4 regions of the Brevibacillus sp. YAE8 genome follow, and region 3 is predicted to be linked to each of the others. Evidence: riboswitches for the same ligand, from Rfam matches in the RefSeq annotation. Region 3 holds a riboswitch; each other region holds the start of a gene.

Region 1 (4,152 bases), on a different contig from region 3:
AATTTTTTCACTAATCTGAGGGTTCCTTACAAGGCCCTTCGTTCTTACTCACAGGAGGTTTTTGTCATGCTTCAAAAAGTTTCATATTCGTTTATCGTCATCATCGGATTTATGCTGTTTGCGCTGTTTTTCGGAGCAGGCAACCTGATTTTTCCACCGATGCTGGGACAGATGGCGGGAACGAACGTCTGGGAAGCCAACGCCGGTTTTCTCGTGACAGGGGTTGGCTTGCCACTTTTGGCAATTACAGCGTTGGTGTATTCAGGTAAAGACGATTTGCGTTCGCTCGCAAGCCGTGTGCACCCGCTGTTCGGTCTTGTTTTCACGATTTTGCTCTATTTGGCGATCGGGCCGTTTTTTGCGATTCCGCGCTCCGGGAATGTTTCGTTTGAGATCGGGATCAAGCCGTTCTTGTCCGAGCAGGCCGGGCCTTTTCCGTTGATTGTGTTTACCGTCTTGTTCTTCACGCTCGCTTGCCTGTTGTCGCTCAATCCTGGAAAAATTATCAATGTAGTCGGAAAAGTCTTGACACCGATGAAGCTGACGTTTATCGGCATCATCGTCCTGACGGCGATCGTGTATCCGATTGGCGAGCTGCAAGCGCCAGTGGGCGATTACCAGTCCAAGGCGTTTTTCAAAGGATTCCAGGACGGCTATTTGACGCTGGACGCGCTCGGGGCGTTTGTATTCGGCATCATCATCGTCAATGCGATCAAGGAAAAAGGGGTTACGTCGAAAAAGCAAATTTTGCTGACGTGCGCCAAAGCAACGCTGATTGCGGGTGCGCTCCTGGCGTTTTTCTACTCGGTGCTTGCCTACATGGGCGCTTCCAGCGTGGAAAAGCTCGGCCATTTGGAAAACGGGGCGCAAATTTTGGCCAAAGTGTCGAATTATTACTTCGGTTCTTACGGCGGCCTGCTGCTCGGCCTGATGATTACTGCGGCGTGCCTGACGACCAGCGTCGGATTGATTACGGCGTGCTCGTCGTTTTTCCACGCTATGTTTCCGCGCATTTCGTATAAAAAGTTTGCCGTCATTTTGGCTGTGTTCAGCACGCTCGTCGCCAATATCGGGTTGACTGCGCTCATCAAGGTGTCTGTTCCGATTTTGACGACGATGTACCCAATCGCCATCTCGCTGATCTTTTTGACGTTTTTGCATCAAAGGTTTGGCGGTCGGCCAGAGGTGTATCAAGGCAGCTTGTTCGGTACGTTTCTCGTTAGCCTGTTTGACGGGCTGAATGCTGCCGGGGTCGAGCTTGCGGCGATCAACGACGTCTTTTCCCGCTACTTGCCGATGTACACGATCGGCCTGGGCTGGCTGCTGCCTGCATTGATCGGGGGCGTTGGCGGCTACCTCGTTTATTTGATGCGCAAACCATCGCTGCGCGCGCGTGAGCTTCGCCTGACCAAGCAATAGGACAGGCATTATGAGGAAGCAGCCTGAACGTTGACATCAGTTTGCAAAGTGGAAATAGTTTAGCATGACAAAAACTGGTTTACGTGTTACTGTATGAAGAAAGGTGTGTCCCGCCCATTTTTGGGGCACATGCACTCATACCGACAATTTCATATGAGTGGAGACAGGTTCCTTGGCGATGAATATCGGCGCAAGGATGAAAAGGGAAGTCGGTGAGAATCCGACACGGTCCCGCCACTGTATGAGGGGAGTTTGCACAACTTTTGGCCACTGGTCGAGCTGACTGGGAAGGCGTTGTGCAGATCATGATCCTCAAGTCAGGAGACCTGCCTGTTTCGACAACACTGCTTAACCTACGGGAGATAGGGAGGTGTTAGGATGCTGTGATCTCAGTGTTTATTTGGCATTTCTAACGTTCTTTCTGATCGTTGGAGATGCCTTTTTTATTGGGCGAAATCGAAAAAATGATCGCAAAGGATGGAGAGGAAGCAAATGAAAAGCAGCAACTTGGGATACCCGCGGATCGGCAAAGATCGCGAGTGGAAAAAGGCACTGGAAGCTTTTTGGGCGGGGAAACTCGACGAGACGACATTCCTTGCGCAAATGGAGCAAATTCGCAAGCAGCACCTGGTCAAACAACAAAAAAAGGGGATCGACTGGATTCCGGTCAACGACTTTACGTTCTACGACCACATGCTCGACATGGCGGTCATGTTCGGCCTGATTCCGAAGCGGTTCGCGTATGCGGGCGGTCCGGTGCCGCTGGCTACGTATTTTGCGATGGCGCGCGGCAACAAAGACGCGGTCGCCAGCGAAATGACCAAGTGGTTCAACACGAACTACCACTATATCGTCCCCGAGTTCGGCGAGCGCACGCCTGTCTTGACGGAAAACAGGCCGCTACAAGCGTACCTGGAGGCGAGAGATCAGCTAGGGATCGCCGGCAAGCCTGTCATCGTCGGGCCGTACACGTTTGTCAAGCTGTCCAAAGGGTATGCCAAAGACGAATTTGAACGCGTCGTCGATCAGATCGTGCCGCTGTACGTGGACGTCCTTCGCGAGCTGGAACTGCACGGCGTCGAGTGGGTGCAGATCGACGAGCCTGCGTTTGTCCTCGATCTTACCGGGCAAGACAAAACACTCATTCGTCGCGTGTACGAGCAGTTCAGCCAGGCGCTGCCGCACCTGAAGCTGATGGTGCAGACGTACTTTGAAGCAGTGGACTGGTACGAGGAGCTGATTGAACTGCCTGTCCACGGCTTGGGCCTTGATTTTGTTCACGGGAAAACAGCAAACCTGGCGAACTTGACGACGCACGGTTTCCCGCAAGACAAAGTGCTCGGCGCCGGGGTCATCGACGGACGCAACATTTGGCGCTCGGCCCTGGAGGAAAAGTGGGAGTTGGTCAAAACGTTGTGCACCGTAGTAGCCCCAGAACGGGTATGGGTTCAGCCGTCGAGCAGCCTGCTGCACGTTCCGGTTACCGTCGAAGACGAAACCGATTTGCCGGAAGAAGTGCGCGTCGCATTGGCGTTTGCCGATGAGAAATTGGCTGAAGTGCGCTTATTAGTCCAAGGTTTCCAATATGGAAAGTATGTTATTTCGAAGGAAATCGCCCAGAACGAGAAAGACTTGCAGCGCTTGGCCCAATTTCCGGCACGGAACCGCCAGGAAGTGCAGGAGGCGAGAAAAGCGCTGGCGTCGACAGCGGCGAAGCGGGCAGTGCCGTTCCACGAGCGTCGCGAGATTCAGCAGGCGACGTGGAAGCTTCCGCTGCTGCCAACGACGACGATCGGCAGCTTCCCGCAGACGACAGAAGTTCGCCAGGCCAGACAGCAGTTCAAAAAAGGAAACTGGAGCGTCGAACAGTACGATGCGTTCATTCAGGAGCAAATCCGCGAGTGGATCGCCATTCAGGAACAGATCGGCCTGGATGTGCTGGTGCACGGCGAGTTCGAGCGGACAGACATGGTGGAATATTTCGGCGAAAAGCTCGACGGCTTCGTTTTCACGAAAAACGGCTGGGTGCAGTCGTACGGCTCCCGTTGCGTCAAACCGCCGGTCATTTACGGCGACGTGCAGTTCGTCTCCCCGATGACGGTCAAGGAGAGCGTATATGCCAAGTCGTTGACGGATAAACCAGTGAAAGGGATGCTGACAGGTCCTGCCACGATTTTGAACTGGTCGTTCGTGCGCGACGACGTCTCCCGTCAGGAAGTGTGCGAGCAGATCGCGCTGGCGCTGCGCAAAGAGGTGGAGGCGCTGGAAGCGGCGGGCATTCGCATGATTCAGGTGGATGAGCCGGCATTGCTTGAAGGCTTGCCGCTCAAGCAGGCAGACAGAGCCGCGTATCTGGACTGGGCAGTCAAGTCGTTCCGGGTCGCTACCTCGACAGTCGAGCCTGGCACGCAAATTCATACGCACATGTGCTATTGCGAATTCCACGATTTCATCGACGTCATCAGCGAGCTGGATGCCGATGTGATCTCGATCGAAACTTCCCGCAGCCACGGCGAGCTCGTCTCGGTGTTCGAGACGTGCACGTACGACAAAGGGATCGGCCTCGGTGTCTACGACATCCACAGCCCGCGCGTTCCGGCTGTGGCCGAGATCGAGGAAATGGTGTCCCGCGGCGTGCAAGTCCTGCCGCCAGGGCAATTCTGGATCAACCCGGATTGCGGGCTGAAGACGCGGGGCAGAGAGGAGACAATCGCGTCTCTGAAAAACATGGTA
Region 2 (4,152 bases), on a different contig from region 3:
GGACATTTTGTCATCCGAGAGCGGAATCTCGTCATCGGTCCAGAACTGCATGATGTTCTGGTTCCAAAACGTCATCGTAAAATCGTCGTCTGGCCTGTTCCAATTGACAGCTTTCATTAGGGCGTTCCTCTTCTCTGAAAAAACTTTGTTCCATGCCGGATGGTTCCTCACAGTAAACGGCTTAAACGGCGCAGCTAATGCACTCTTCTACCGTCAAATGCTTGGTGCGCGTGTAGTAGAGCGACTTCAAGCCTTTTTTCGCGGCGTAAATATAGTAACGCGCCAGCTCTCTGGTCGAGATGTTGCTGTTGACGTGCAGCACGGTGGAAATGCCTTGGTCCACATGCTCCTGGATTTCGGCGATCAGATCGATCACTTTGAACTGGTCGATCACATAGGCAGATTTGTAGTAAAAATAGTTTTCCTGCGACAAATACGGCATCGGGTAGTAGGTCGTCGAGTTCGCGTACGTTCTCGTTTCGATGTGCTCGACAACCGGCATCACGCTCGACGTCGCATTCTGAATGTAGGAAATGCTCTGCGTCGGCGCAATCGCCAGACGGTACGCGTGATACAGTCCGTTCTTCTGCACCTTTTGCTTGAGCGCGGCCCAATCCTCCGGCGTCGGAATGTGCATGCCTGCGAACAGTTGCTTGCCTTTTTCCGTGCGCGGACGGTAGTCGTTTGCGAGGTATTTGTCAAAATACGTGCCTTTGGCGTACTCCGACTGCTCGAAGCCCATGAAGGTTTCCCCTTTGGCCATGGCGATCTCCATGCTCATTTCCAGCGAGTAGAAGTTCATCATCATGAAGAACGTGCGGGCGAAGTCTTTTGCTTCCTCGCTCTCGTAGGCGATCTTGTTTTTCGCCAGGTAGCCGTTCAGGTTCATCGCACCCAGCCCGACGGAATGCAGCTCGCGGTTGGCCTTTTGCACGCCTGGCGCATTTTCCACGCGGGTCACATCGCTCACGGCGGTGATCGCCTCGATGCCCTCGCGCACGGATTCGCGCACTTTTTTGTGCTCCATCACGTTGACGATGTTCAAGGAAGCGAGATTGCAGCTAATGTCGCGGCGGATGATGTCCGGCTCGCCGTAGTTGGTAATCGTGGACGTCTCCTGGAGCTGGAAAATTTCCGTGCACAGGTTGGACATTTTCACGGAGCCGATGTCCTTCAGCGCGTGATTTTTGTTCGCGTTCGTCTTGTTCATGATGTACGGGTAGCCCGACTCCATCTGGATCATCGCGATCTTGGTGAGCATTTCGCGGGCGCTCATGACTACCTTTTTCTTGACGCGCTCGTTTGCCACCAGCTCGTCGTACATCTCGTCGAGATCCAGATCATCCAGATGGGCGCCGTACTCCTTGTAGACGGAGTAAGGAGCGAACACTGTCAACGGCTTGTTTTCCTCTGCCAGCTTGTAAAACACATTCGGCACGATCAGGCCGATCGACAGCGTCTTGATCCGCGACTTTTCATCGGCATTGATCTTTTTGCAATCGAGAAACTCGTTGATATCCCAGCCGAAGATGTTGTAGTAGGCTGCCCCGGAGCCTTTGCGCTGCCCCATCTGATCGGCGTAGGAAAACGCGTCCTCCAGCAGCTTGAGTACAGGCATGACGCCCTTGGCTGCGCCCTCGACGCCTTTGATCGGCTCTCCGCGCCCGCGCAGCTTGGACAGGTTGACGGCCACGCCGCCGCCGATTTTCGAAAGCTGCATGCAAGTGCCGAGAACGTAGTTGATCGAGTTCAAGGAGTCGTCCATTTCCAGCAGGAAGCAGGAGACCATTTCGCCGCGGCGGCTTTTCCCTGCATTGAGGAACGTCGGCGTCGCCGGCTGGAGTCGCTGGTCCATCATCGACACGGTCAGCCGCTTCGCCAGTTCGAAGTCTCCGCGCCCGAGCGAGAGCGCCACAATCGCCACCCGATCCGGGTACTGCTCCAAATACATCGATTTGTCGTCTGTTTTCAGGGCGTAGTCTTTGTAAAACTTGGAGATAGCCATGTACGAAGCGAATTGAAAACCAGCGTCATGCGCCAGGCGGAACACTTCATCGACCTGTTCAACCGTGTAGCTTTCATACACATTTTCATAAAAGTCATTTTCGATCAAATAGTCCATGCGCTCTTTCACGCTGTTGAAGGTCATCGTCTTCGCCTGTACTTCTTCCATGAAGACCGCGACTGCCTCTCTGTCCTTTTCCAGTTGGTAAAATCCGTCGCTTCCTCGCTGCATCAGTTGGTTGTTCAATTCAATGTGTCGCAATTGCTGCCACCCCACTCGTAAATTGTTCCACGTCACGGCCGGTACCGGACAGTTCGAATTTGGAAATGACCGGAACGCCATATTGGCTGGCGATCGTGTCTGCGCTTTTGGCAAAGCTGGCTCCCCAGTTGCGGTTGCCGCTCGCCGACACCCCGCGCAAATAGACATGATTCCGCTTCAGAAAACGGTCCACCTTCTCCGGCACCTGGCCAAAGCCCGTCGTGTACGTGACCAGAATGAACGGCTCGTCGATCACCATCTCCGGATCAATCTCCACGCGCGGCAGATCGAGCTTGCTTACGAATCGTCTCACGTTTCCTGTTTTCGAATCAAAAGCGATTAACATGTCCCTCATCCTTTACTGCTGTTCTATACTTTTTTAGCCAAAGTAAAAGCGCATCCGACGCCAAAATGTCGAATGCGCATGATGATCCCCATCGTATCCATCCGCCGAAAAACGAATGGAGCGCTCGAACACTTCCCTATCTCCCGTAGGTTACACAGTGCTGACGGTCAGGCAGGTCTCCTGGCTCGGGGTCATCGCTCCATTCGTGCCTTCCCGATCAGCTAATCAGTGGCGCAAAAACCAAATGGAACTCTCTCATCACAGTGGCGGGACCGCGTCGGAATTTCACCGACTTCCCTATTAAGTCTACCAAATATAGCGTGGCAAACACCTGTCCGCATCAATATGTAGTTGGTAAAACTTACTTTACCTCAATATATCGTAGGAGTCAAGCTCGGCATGCTCTATTTTGGCAACTGATAATCTCTCTCATTTCTCTATTGCCAATCTCTGGTTTGCGTCCATATAATAGGTTTCATGCACAAAAAAGGTGACGCCACCGGCCGATTGGAGAGTGACCCCTGATGGAAAGCACGGTTTATGAAGCAGTAGCCATTCCGCGTTCGCAAACGAGAAAAATGACATACAACGACCGCACGTTCCACATCTTCGTCAGCATCCCCGACGTGGCTTTGCCGCCGTCCGGCTTCCCGGTCATTTACTTGCTGGATGCCAACTCGGTGTTTGGCACCATGACCGAAGCGATTCGCCTGCAATGCCGGGTTCCGGAAAGAACGGGCGTCGATCCGGCCATCGTCGTCGGCATCGGCTACCCGACAGAAGCGCCGTTCCACCCATCGCGCTACTACGACTTCACCCATGTCGTTCCCGCATCCGAGCTGCCCGCTCATCCGCGCGGCGGCAAATGGCCGGAAATGGGCGGGGCAGAAGGCTTCCTCAGCTTCATCGAAGACACGGTGAAGCCCGCGATCGAAAAGGACTTGCCCGTCGACCGCACGCGGCAAACGATTTTCGGACATTCGCTCGGCGGCTTGCTCGTGCTGCATGCCTTGCTGACCCGGCCACACGCGTACCAATGCTACATCGCCGGCAGCCCGTCGATCCACTGGAACGAAAGCGTCCTGCTGGAAGAGGAGCGCCGCCTGCCGTCCCTGCTCACAGACGACTTGCGGGTCAGAGCGCTGCTCGCCATCGGGGAGCTGGAAAACGACGGCCGCTTCCACGTCAACGTCAAGGCGCAAGCGATGGCTGAACGGTTGTCCGCCATGGGCAACGGGCAGATCGAAGCGTCGTTCCGCCAATTTCCGGACGAAAACCACACGTCTGTCCTGCACGTCCTCATCAGTCACGCCATTCGCTTTGCTTCCAAGCCAACTGCCCGCTAGTCAGGGCAGTTTTTTCTTTGCCTCGCTCCATGCACACAAGCAAGCAAACAAGGCAGTCGGCACACGCAAAAAACCGCTCATACGAAAACGATGAGCGGCCATGCATGCACTACTGCTCTTTTCGCCTATTGCAGAGACAACACCTTGTTGATCTGCGGCAGCTCCTCGATGGCAGCTACGACAGTTGGCGTAAT
Region 3 (4,152 bases):
ATACAAGATGCCAGTCGGATTGTTCGGCGAGCCGACAAACACCAGATCAGCCTGTTCGAACAGACGGTACAGCTCGGCGCTGTCGGCCTTGTAGCCGTTCTCTTCTTTTCCGTAGCAGCCGATGACGGTTGCGCCAAACTGCTCGGAAAGCTCTGCATATTCCGAAAAGCAAGGATAAATCACGCCGACTGTTTGCGGCTGCAGCCCGAGAATCGCGAGCGCCATCGCTTCTGCCGCTCCGTTCGCAGGCAAAAGCCATTCCTTTGGCAACTGCAACCGCTGCGCCAACGCCCGGCGAAACTGGCGATGCCCAGGGTCCGGGTAACGCAGCACGGCAGACAGAGAGGCCAAAAGCATCTCGCGCACGCTGTCCGGCATGCCCAGCGGGTTAATATTGGCACTGAAATCAAGGAATTGGCCCGGCTCCATCCCAAAGCGGTCCGCTGCCGTCAACAAATCTCCGCCGTGGCCGTACGCTTCCAGTACGTTCATCAAAACTCTACCCCCAGCACCGCTGGTATTCCTTCATCGTAGTAATGCTTGATCGGCTTCATCTCTGTCACGAGATCGGCCATGTCGATGATTTCCTGCTTGGCGCTCCGCCCCGTCACGACCAGATGCACATGGCTCGGCCTGTTTTGAATCGCTTCCAAAACGTCCGCGAGCGGCAGCACGTCCGCAATCGGAAAACGGTCGATCGCCAGCGCATTGTTCAGCTCGTCGAGAATGACGACATCGTACTCGCCCGAAGCGAGCTTTTCCCGGGCGAACGCCCACGCTTCCTGCAGCGCCGCGCGATGCTCCTCCGGCGTCTTCGTCCAGGTGAAGCCTACGCCTTTTTGCACGATTTCGATGCCCAGCTTGTCGAAGATGATTTTCTCTCCGTACGTGCGCTCCGGCGACTTGATGAACTGGATCATGATGACCTTTTTGCCTCGTCCAGTCGCGCGCACAGCCAGCCCCACCGCGGCTGTTGTCTTTCCTTTGCCGTCTCCGGTGTAGACCAAAAACAGGCCCCGCTTGTTGCTCAAGTACGCCCACCCCCAAAATAAACTGTAGGCCCCGTTGCCCATCCCTAATAATTTTCGGAGGCACAGCGCTCCAAAAATGCAGTTTAGGCTCCGTTGCCTATTTCAAATGTTTTCCATAGCCTCGTTATTTACCTGACTGAAAAAGTGAAGAGTTTGCCGATTTGCTTCCTGTTTCGCTTTCCGCGTACAAAAAAACGCCTTGTTTCCCCAAACCTCCAAGGAAAACAAAGCGCGGATAGCCGACTGCAACAATCCTCACCTCATCCTTTGACCCGAAGGAAATCAGTGGACATCAAAACAGGCAGGTCTCCTGGCTCAAGGATCTTCGCTCTTCTTCCTCCTTCCCGCACGCTGGCGTGCAGTGGATGGCGCCGTTGCCAAGAAGAAGAGCTCCTCTTTTACAGTGGCGGGACCGCGTTGGCTTTTCACCAAACTTCCCTTTTAACCTCGCATTCGCAAACTATCGCTTGCGAAAAACAAGGACCTGTTTTTCTACCATATTCAAATGTCGTTCGTTTCTATGACAAGCACTTGCTTTAATAATAGCAAATGCTACCGGGGATTCAAGCAAAAGCTGCGGATAGGAACATACTGGGCATTGATCTTTGTTTTGTGAACTAATTATTTGTATACAAATCTTTTGTGTGCGTGTTATCTTATTCTTACATCGATTTCCAATAAAATATTTGGAGGTACATATGGATCGGATTGAGGATTGCTATGGGTTTCTTCTCGGGAAGGCGTATCAAAAAATCTGGCAAATGGAAAAGGCCAAATTATCGCCGTACGGGATTACTCCCGTGCAGTTTGTTCTATTACATGCGCTATGGGAAAAAGATGGCCAAAAAGGTGTGGAATTGGGTAGTCGGCTTCGCTTGGATGGAGCAACCATCACGGGGGTGCTCGATCGACTGCAAAATATGGGGCTCATCGAGCGTCGTTCCGATCCCAATGATCGCCGGACGAACTTGATTTTTCTGACTCCGCGAGGCAAGGAATTGGAACAACCTCTGAATCAGATCAGTGACGAAGTGAATCAAGAAGCGATGTCCATATTCAGTGAAGAAGAAGCGAAATTATTCAAAAACATGCTGACCAGATTGGGATTAAACTCATAAGGAGTGCGTTGAGACTGTGAAGAGCAAAGTGCATTACGCGTGGATCATTTTATTTGTCACCTTTTTCGCATTGTTGGCTGTGCAAGGAGCAAGACTTTCTTTCGGAGCATTTATTGAACCTTGGGAGAATGGCTTTGCCGCGGATCGAGGTACCATTTCTCTCATCTCCACATTGAGTTTTGTCATTTATGGCATATCCCAACCAATAGCAGGCAGGTTGATTGACCGCTTTGGTGCCAGGTCCATTCTCTTAGGCAGCACACTTCTGGTTGGTCTGAGCATTTTTTCACGCAATGGGTAACTTCCCTCTGGCAATTGTTTATTCTCTATGGTGTCTTCGCTTCCATTGGTGTTGGAGGTGCCTCCAATGTAGCCGCAACCATTATGGTCACAAATTGGTTCAATAAAAGGCGTGGACTCGCATTCGGAGTAATAGAGGCTGGCTTTAGCGTAGGCCAAATGGTAGTTGTGCCAGCCTCACTGTTTTTCATACAGTGGTTTGACTGGAAAATGGCTGTTGCGGTATTGGGTCTCTTTTTACTGATCGTGGTATTTCCCGTCATGATGTTTCTTCTGAAGAATCATCCTGCCGAAAAGGGTTTGCAACCGATAGGAGGTTCGCCACAGATCGCAGATGAAAGACAACAAATACATCCTTCCAGCCGGCAACCGGTCAGGCGGATATTTCCAACCAAGGCTTTCTGGTTTCTGATTTTGCCGTTTTTCATCTGCGGATTCACCACTACCGGCTTAATGGACACGCACCTCATTCCCTTTGCCTAACGAAACCAGCGAGCTTACAAAAAGTCCGCCATGATGATTTCCAGGTCAAACGGAGTGATTCCCTCGTCCATGGAGAAAACCGTGTCCGCCTCATCCGCCCGGTCAGTCAGCGTGCCTCTCGCTTGCGCATGAAGCGTGAACAGCTCATAGAGAGTGGGCTTCACCAGCGAGGTGAGCGCCCTTCCCATCCACTCCACGCCGCCTCCGTTCGCCTCTACGTTATTGACAAACCGGGGGTGGGAGCGCAGCGCGATGTCCGTCCAGATCACTTTTCGCTCCGCCAGATCGAGAATGACCGGGATGCAGATCGTAGAGCGTGAAGCGAGGTCGATCTTGTCCTGCACCGTCTGCGGTTCAAAAATTTCCCCCGACTGTGGAGCCTTGCGTATCATCCAGCCCGCATAACATTCGGGCAAATCGCAATAGGGCTGACTGGTAAACGAGTTCAGCGACATGACCACGTAACGGCCGCCGTAATGAAGGACAGATTCGATATCCACATCGATGAACTCGCAGGCCCCCATCGGCGCCCTCACAATGTCGCCGCTATGGTAGGCGCGGTATTTCTCCGAGCGCAAATTCGTGTAGGAAATGTGCTCCATGTACTTCCAGTCCGCGTCGTACAGCACCGCAGACAAATCGACGTCGACGCGCCCGGTGGGGACGTTGTTGACAATGCCTTCCTTCCACCAGGTGAAAAAGCGGATCGTACTGCCCTCCGGGATCGGAAGTCTGGAGCCGCGCACGATCGTCCGCAGCGCTTTGCTCGCCGACCGTTGCGAAAAAGGCACGAGCTGCTCCTGCAAGCGCGGATCGAGGTAGACTTTTCCCAGGGAAGGCAGGGCAGCAAACCGCTCCAGCAGGGCTTCCCGGCATCTGCGGGCTGCACTCGCGCGGACGTCTTCCGGCAACTGCGGCAGCGCGTTTGCAATCGTCTGTACTTTTGCCACCTCTCCTTTCGGGAAAAAGGTGCGCCACTCTCCGTACGCTTCTCTTTTCTCGAAGTGGTTCAGCGCTTGCAGCAGCACAGGGGTAGACACCAAAGGCGCGACCTGTGCAAACGAACGGAGCACCTCGTCACGATCCGCTGCCAGCCTGAGCAGGTGGTCGAGGCGCCGGGCAAATTCCCCCGGCCGCTGCACGAGCAGGCTCGTCGCCTCGTGCACATCCCCGCACGCCAGCGCCAGCTCGACCTTGCTGTTGAACGTTTCCAGCCGGCG
Region 4 (4,152 bases), on a different contig from region 3:
CGTCCCGTTGCCCAAGCGAGCGGATCACGTCTGCGAGGGCGTAAGGCTCCTCGATCGTCTCCCAGCAAAACGCGCTCGTTCGCCTGCGCTCGCGATGCCTGGCTATGCGCTCCTGCAACTCCTCGTCAAAAGCTTGCGCGGTGGCGATATAGACGCCCGATTGCCCCAGATGGGCCGCGTATTTTTCCGCGAAGGTGCTCTTGCCGCTGCGAGCGCCGCCTGTCACGAGTACGATCATCTGTATTCCCCCATTACGACCCGGATTGCAGCATGATTTGCGGCAAACGGTGGACAGGATGCTCCATGACGATCGGCCGCGTCCCGTACACCGCCTCGATCCGGTCGCTTTGCAGCATGTCTGTTGGCGTGCCTACGCCGATCTGCTCGCCTTTGTGCAGCATCAGGATGCGATCGCAATAGAGCGAAGCGAGATTCAGGTCGTGGAGCACCGCGACCACGGTCACCTGCGTCGTCTTTTGCCACTTGCGCACAATGTCCATCAGTTGAATCTGGTAGCCGATATCGAGATAAGTCGTCGGTTCGTCCAGAAGCAGCACCTGCGGCTTTTGGACGAGCGCCTTGCCCAAGGCGACGCGCTGCTTTTCCCCTCCGCTCAGTTGATCCAGTGTGCGATCGGCAAGCGGTGTCAGGCCCAAAAGCTGCATGATCTCGTCGATGAGCGGCCCGACGTCTGTCTGTTCCTCGCCCAGCCAGTTTTGGTACGGGTAGCGCCCCATTTCCAGCACCTCGCGAACGCGAAAGCCGACCGGAGGCAGCCCCTCCTGTTCGAGTACGGCGAGAACCCGCGCCAGCTCCTTGCGCGTATAGCGGCCAACCGGTTTGCCCGCGAGCGTGATTTCTCCCGCATCAGCGGCAATCACACCGGAGAGCATTTTCAAAAGCGTTGATTTTCCGCTCCCATTCGGGCCGATGATGCCAAAAAACTCGCCCCGCTGGACTGTAAACCCGATCTCGCGCAGGACGGACACATCCTGGTAAGACTTTTGCAGCCCACGCACTTCGATCATGACGCGACTACCTCCTTCCGATCCGTTTGTTTTGCTTCAGCAAATAGGCGAAAAACGGCGCTCCCAAAAACGCAGTCACGACCCCGAGCGGGATTTCTGTCGGCACGAGCAGCATTCGCGCCAGCGTATCCGCCCACAGCACGTACACACCGCCGCAGATGGTCGCCATCGGCAGCAAAATGCGGTAGTCAGGCCCGACCATCATCCGCACCAGATGCGGCACGACCAGCCCGACAAACCCGATGACGCCCGCAATCGAAACCGCCGCTGCAGTCAGTAGCGTAGAGACGAGCAAAATGATGAGCTTCGTCTTGTCAACGTTGACTCCGAGATGCGCCGCCTGCCGCTCCCCGAGCGCAAACAGGTTCAACGAGCGGGCATAGCCAAGCAGCACGAGCACGCCGATCAGCAAATACGGGACCAGGACGTACGTGAAGGCCCAGCCGCGAAACGACAGGCTTCCCATCAGCCAGAAAACGATCTCGTTCACCGTCTGATCCGACAGCGACACCATGAAGGACACGAGCGAGCCGAGAAACGCCTGAATGACGACGCCGGACAAAATCAGCGTCTCCGTCTGCAGCTTGCCTTGCGTCTTGGCGAGGGCAAGCACAATCCACAAGCTGACAAGCCCCGTCAAAAAGGCGACGACAGGCGTGCTCCACTCTCCAAGAACAGCGAACTGCAAGCCGAACAGGATCAGAAAAGCCGCCCCGACGGCCGAACCGGACGCTACGCCCATCGTGAACGGGTCCGCAAGCGGGTTGCGCAGCACGCCTTGAAAGCCCGCGCCCGCAAGCGACAGGCAAGCTCCGATCAAAATGGCCAGTACGACGCGCGGAAAACGCACTTTCATCACGATCTGCTCGGACGACTCCGGCCATGTCGCCGGAATCCACTCCGACATGCCGGGAAGCTGGTGCAAGAGGATGAGCCATACTTGCGAAAGAGGGAGCGACGCCGCCCCCATCGAAATGCTGACCACCACGGATACGAGCAGCACAAGGCTGCTCGCTCCTCCCCATATAAGCCATTGCTTTTTCATTTTTATTTCACCAGGTCAGGATAAATCGCTTTAGCTACCTCGATCAAACCTTGTGTAATGCGCGGGCCTGGGCGCGCCAGCAGGTTTTGGTCCATTCCGAACACTTGCTTCTCGCGGATCGCCTTCATCGTATCCCAGCCGTTGCGCTTTGCGATGATCTCTTCCAGCTTCGTGCCCGTCTTGTCATCCGTAATGCCTTTGGCGTACAAAATGACGTCGGGATCGCTTTTCAAAATCTTTTCCTCGCTGATCGGGTTCCAGCCCTCTGTGTCGGCCGCAATGTTCGTCCCGCCTGCCAGCGTCACCAACTCGTCGAGGAACTCCCCTTTGCCCACGGTCCAGCCTGGCGCAAACTCCAGGTACACTTTTTTCTTGTCTTCCGGCTTCACCGCTTTGACGGCTTCCTGTACGCGGGCGATATCCTGCTTCATCGCGGCGACGACTTTTTCCGCCTGCTCCTGTCGGTTGGTGATAACCCCCATCGTCAAAATGTTGTTCAGGATGTCATCCACTTTTTTCGGATGCGTGACGTACACTGGCATGCCGAGCGATTTCAGCTTGTCGGCAACCGGCTTTTCCATCGAAATTCCGCCGATGACCAGATCGGGCGACTGGGCGAGAATCGCTTCTTCGCTCGGCTTGACGACTCCGCCCACTTTTGGCTTCGTGCTCGCTTCTGCCGGATAGTCGTCGAAGTCGGAGACACCGACAATCCGCTCGTTCAAGCCGAGCGCGAACAAGATTTCCGTCTCTGCCGGGGAAGTCGAGACGATTCGTTGCGGCTCTTTTGCCACGGTCACTTCTTTTCCGGTCGCGTCTGTGACGGTAAGCGGGTAGACGGTCTGCTTGGCAGCCGCGTCCTGTGGTGCTGTCTGCGGTGCTTCTGCCTGCGGAGCAGGTGCCGTCTGGGTGTTGCCGCCGCAGCCGACGAGACTTGCAGCAAGCACCAGCGGGCTGAGCAGTTTCCATGCGCGTTTCATATGTATGACTTCCTTTCTGTGCGACTGGTTGATTCTTAGCAAACAAAAACCCTTCGCTTCCAACCGGAACCAAAGGGTCGACATGTCAGGCTCATCCATGCTCACGCAAAAAAACGTCCTGAACGGGCCGAACCTTTCCGCGAAGGCGCAGGCACATCAGGCAAACAGGCAGGTCTCCTGGCTTGGCAGCTATTGCGACAGCCGCTTTACAGTGGCGGGACCGCGCCGGACTTGCACCGGCTTCCCTTTTCACCTCGTCCTTTGGCAAGGACCAAGGCACCTGTTTGCGCGTATTCAATTGCAATGGCCTACAACTGCTAAGACTCATCCATCATGATAGCATTCCTTTGCCAAAAAAAGAATGCTTTTTCGCTGCTGCCACGGCTACGTAAGCCCATGCTGCCCGTCTCGTACCCGCTGTCTGGCGTCTCCCGCTATTTCCTGCGCTTTTGCAAATAGTCGACAATTCCCATCGCACATACTTGCAAATCGAGCCGCAGCACGTCCAGCACCTCATGCCCGTCGCCGATCCCGAACGATTGCAGATGCGCCAGTACACGCCCGAACAGCCGCTCCGCCAGTTCGCCATCGCCGAGTCCGGCGGCTACGACCGCCTCCCCTTCCGCGACAAAGACAGGAAGCCACTCGCGCACCTGCCGATAGACGTCGGCAACATCGTCAGTCATGCCGAAATGCCCGAAATAGATTCGCGCAAGCCCGCGCTGTTCAAAGCGTTCCACGGAGCGCAGCATCGCCTGCGGGTCAAACTGGTTCGGCGAGGTGGACGGCAGGACGAAGTGAATCCCGTCCCGTTGAAGCTGCGGATAGAAGACACCCGCTGTATCTCCCGTGAACATGCCGCGGCTGACCGGGTCGTAAATGCTGAAATGATGGTTGGCATGTCCCGGCGTGTCCCAAAATTCCAGGACACAGTTGGCGCCAATTTGCAGCGTCTCCTGGTCGGCGCGCACGATGATCCGCTCTTCGGGAACGGCGACAATCGGGTCGAACAGGCGGTCAAAATCGTCGTGATACACCGCTCTGGCGCCCGCGATCAACCGGCTCGGGTCCACCAGATGGCGCGCTCCTTTTGGATGCA

The links. Region 3 has a riboswitch for cobalamin ahead of cobO (cob(I)yrinic acid a,c-diamide adenosyltransferase). Riboswitches for the same ligand answer to the same signal wherever they lie in the genome.
Region 1: another riboswitch for cobalamin. It lies ahead of metE (5-methyltetrahydropteroyltriglutamate--homocysteine S-methyltransferase); the one in region 3 lies ahead of cobO (cob(I)yrinic acid a,c-diamide adenosyltransferase).
Region 2: another riboswitch for cobalamin. It lies ahead of nrdI (class Ib ribonucleoside-diphosphate reductase assembly flavoprotein NrdI); the one in region 3 lies ahead of cobO (cob(I)yrinic acid a,c-diamide adenosyltransferase).
Region 4: another riboswitch for cobalamin. It lies ahead of AC27IT_RS11045 (ABC transporter substrate-binding protein); the one in region 3 lies ahead of cobO (cob(I)yrinic acid a,c-diamide adenosyltransferase).

What each region holds. Positions count from the first base shown of each region.
Region 1 is NZ_BAAIYG010000001.1:374,702-378,853, reverse strand. Features, by position in the region: gene brnQ (branched-chain amino acid transport system II carrier protein) at 67-1,419, shown strand; cobalamin riboswitch at 1,568-1,767, shown strand; gene metE (5-methyltetrahydropteroyltriglutamate--homocysteine S-methyltransferase) at 1,912-4,152, shown strand, end outside.
Region 2 is NZ_BAAIYG010000001.1:380,109-384,260, forward strand. Features, by position in the region: gene nrdF (class 1b ribonucleoside-diphosphate reductase subunit beta) at 1-117, opposite strand, end outside; gene nrdE (class 1b ribonucleoside-diphosphate reductase subunit alpha) at 182-2,266, opposite strand; gene nrdI (class Ib ribonucleoside-diphosphate reductase assembly flavoprotein NrdI) at 2,253-2,612, opposite strand; cobalamin riboswitch at 2,766-2,962, opposite strand; gene AC27IT_RS01185 (alpha/beta hydrolase) at 3,137-3,958, shown strand; gene AC27IT_RS01190 (ACT domain-containing protein) at 4,084-4,152, opposite strand, start outside.
Region 3 is NZ_BAAIYG010000004.1:192,021-196,172, forward strand. Features, by position in the region: gene cobD (threonine-phosphate decarboxylase CobD) at 1-492, opposite strand, end outside; gene cobO (cob(I)yrinic acid a,c-diamide adenosyltransferase) at 492-1,031, opposite strand; cobalamin riboswitch at 1,315-1,534, opposite strand; gene AC27IT_RS08755 (MarR family winged helix-turn-helix transcriptional regulator) at 1,730-2,149, shown strand; gene AC27IT_RS08760 (MFS transporter) at 2,166-2,450, shown strand; partial or broken gene AC27IT_RS08765 (MFS transporter) at 2,465-2,929, shown strand; gene AC27IT_RS08770 (TerD family protein) at 2,947-4,152, opposite strand, start outside.
Region 4 is NZ_BAAIYG010000005.1:288,132-292,283, forward strand. Features, by position in the region: gene cobU (bifunctional adenosylcobinamide kinase/adenosylcobinamide-phosphate guanylyltransferase) at 1-238, opposite strand, end outside; gene AC27IT_RS11035 (ABC transporter ATP-binding protein) at 252-1,028, opposite strand; gene AC27IT_RS11040 (FecCD family ABC transporter permease) at 1,036-2,073, opposite strand; gene AC27IT_RS11045 (ABC transporter substrate-binding protein) at 2,076-3,053, opposite strand; cobalamin riboswitch at 3,204-3,352, opposite strand; gene AC27IT_RS11050 (MBL fold metallo-hydrolase) at 3,488-4,152, opposite strand, start outside.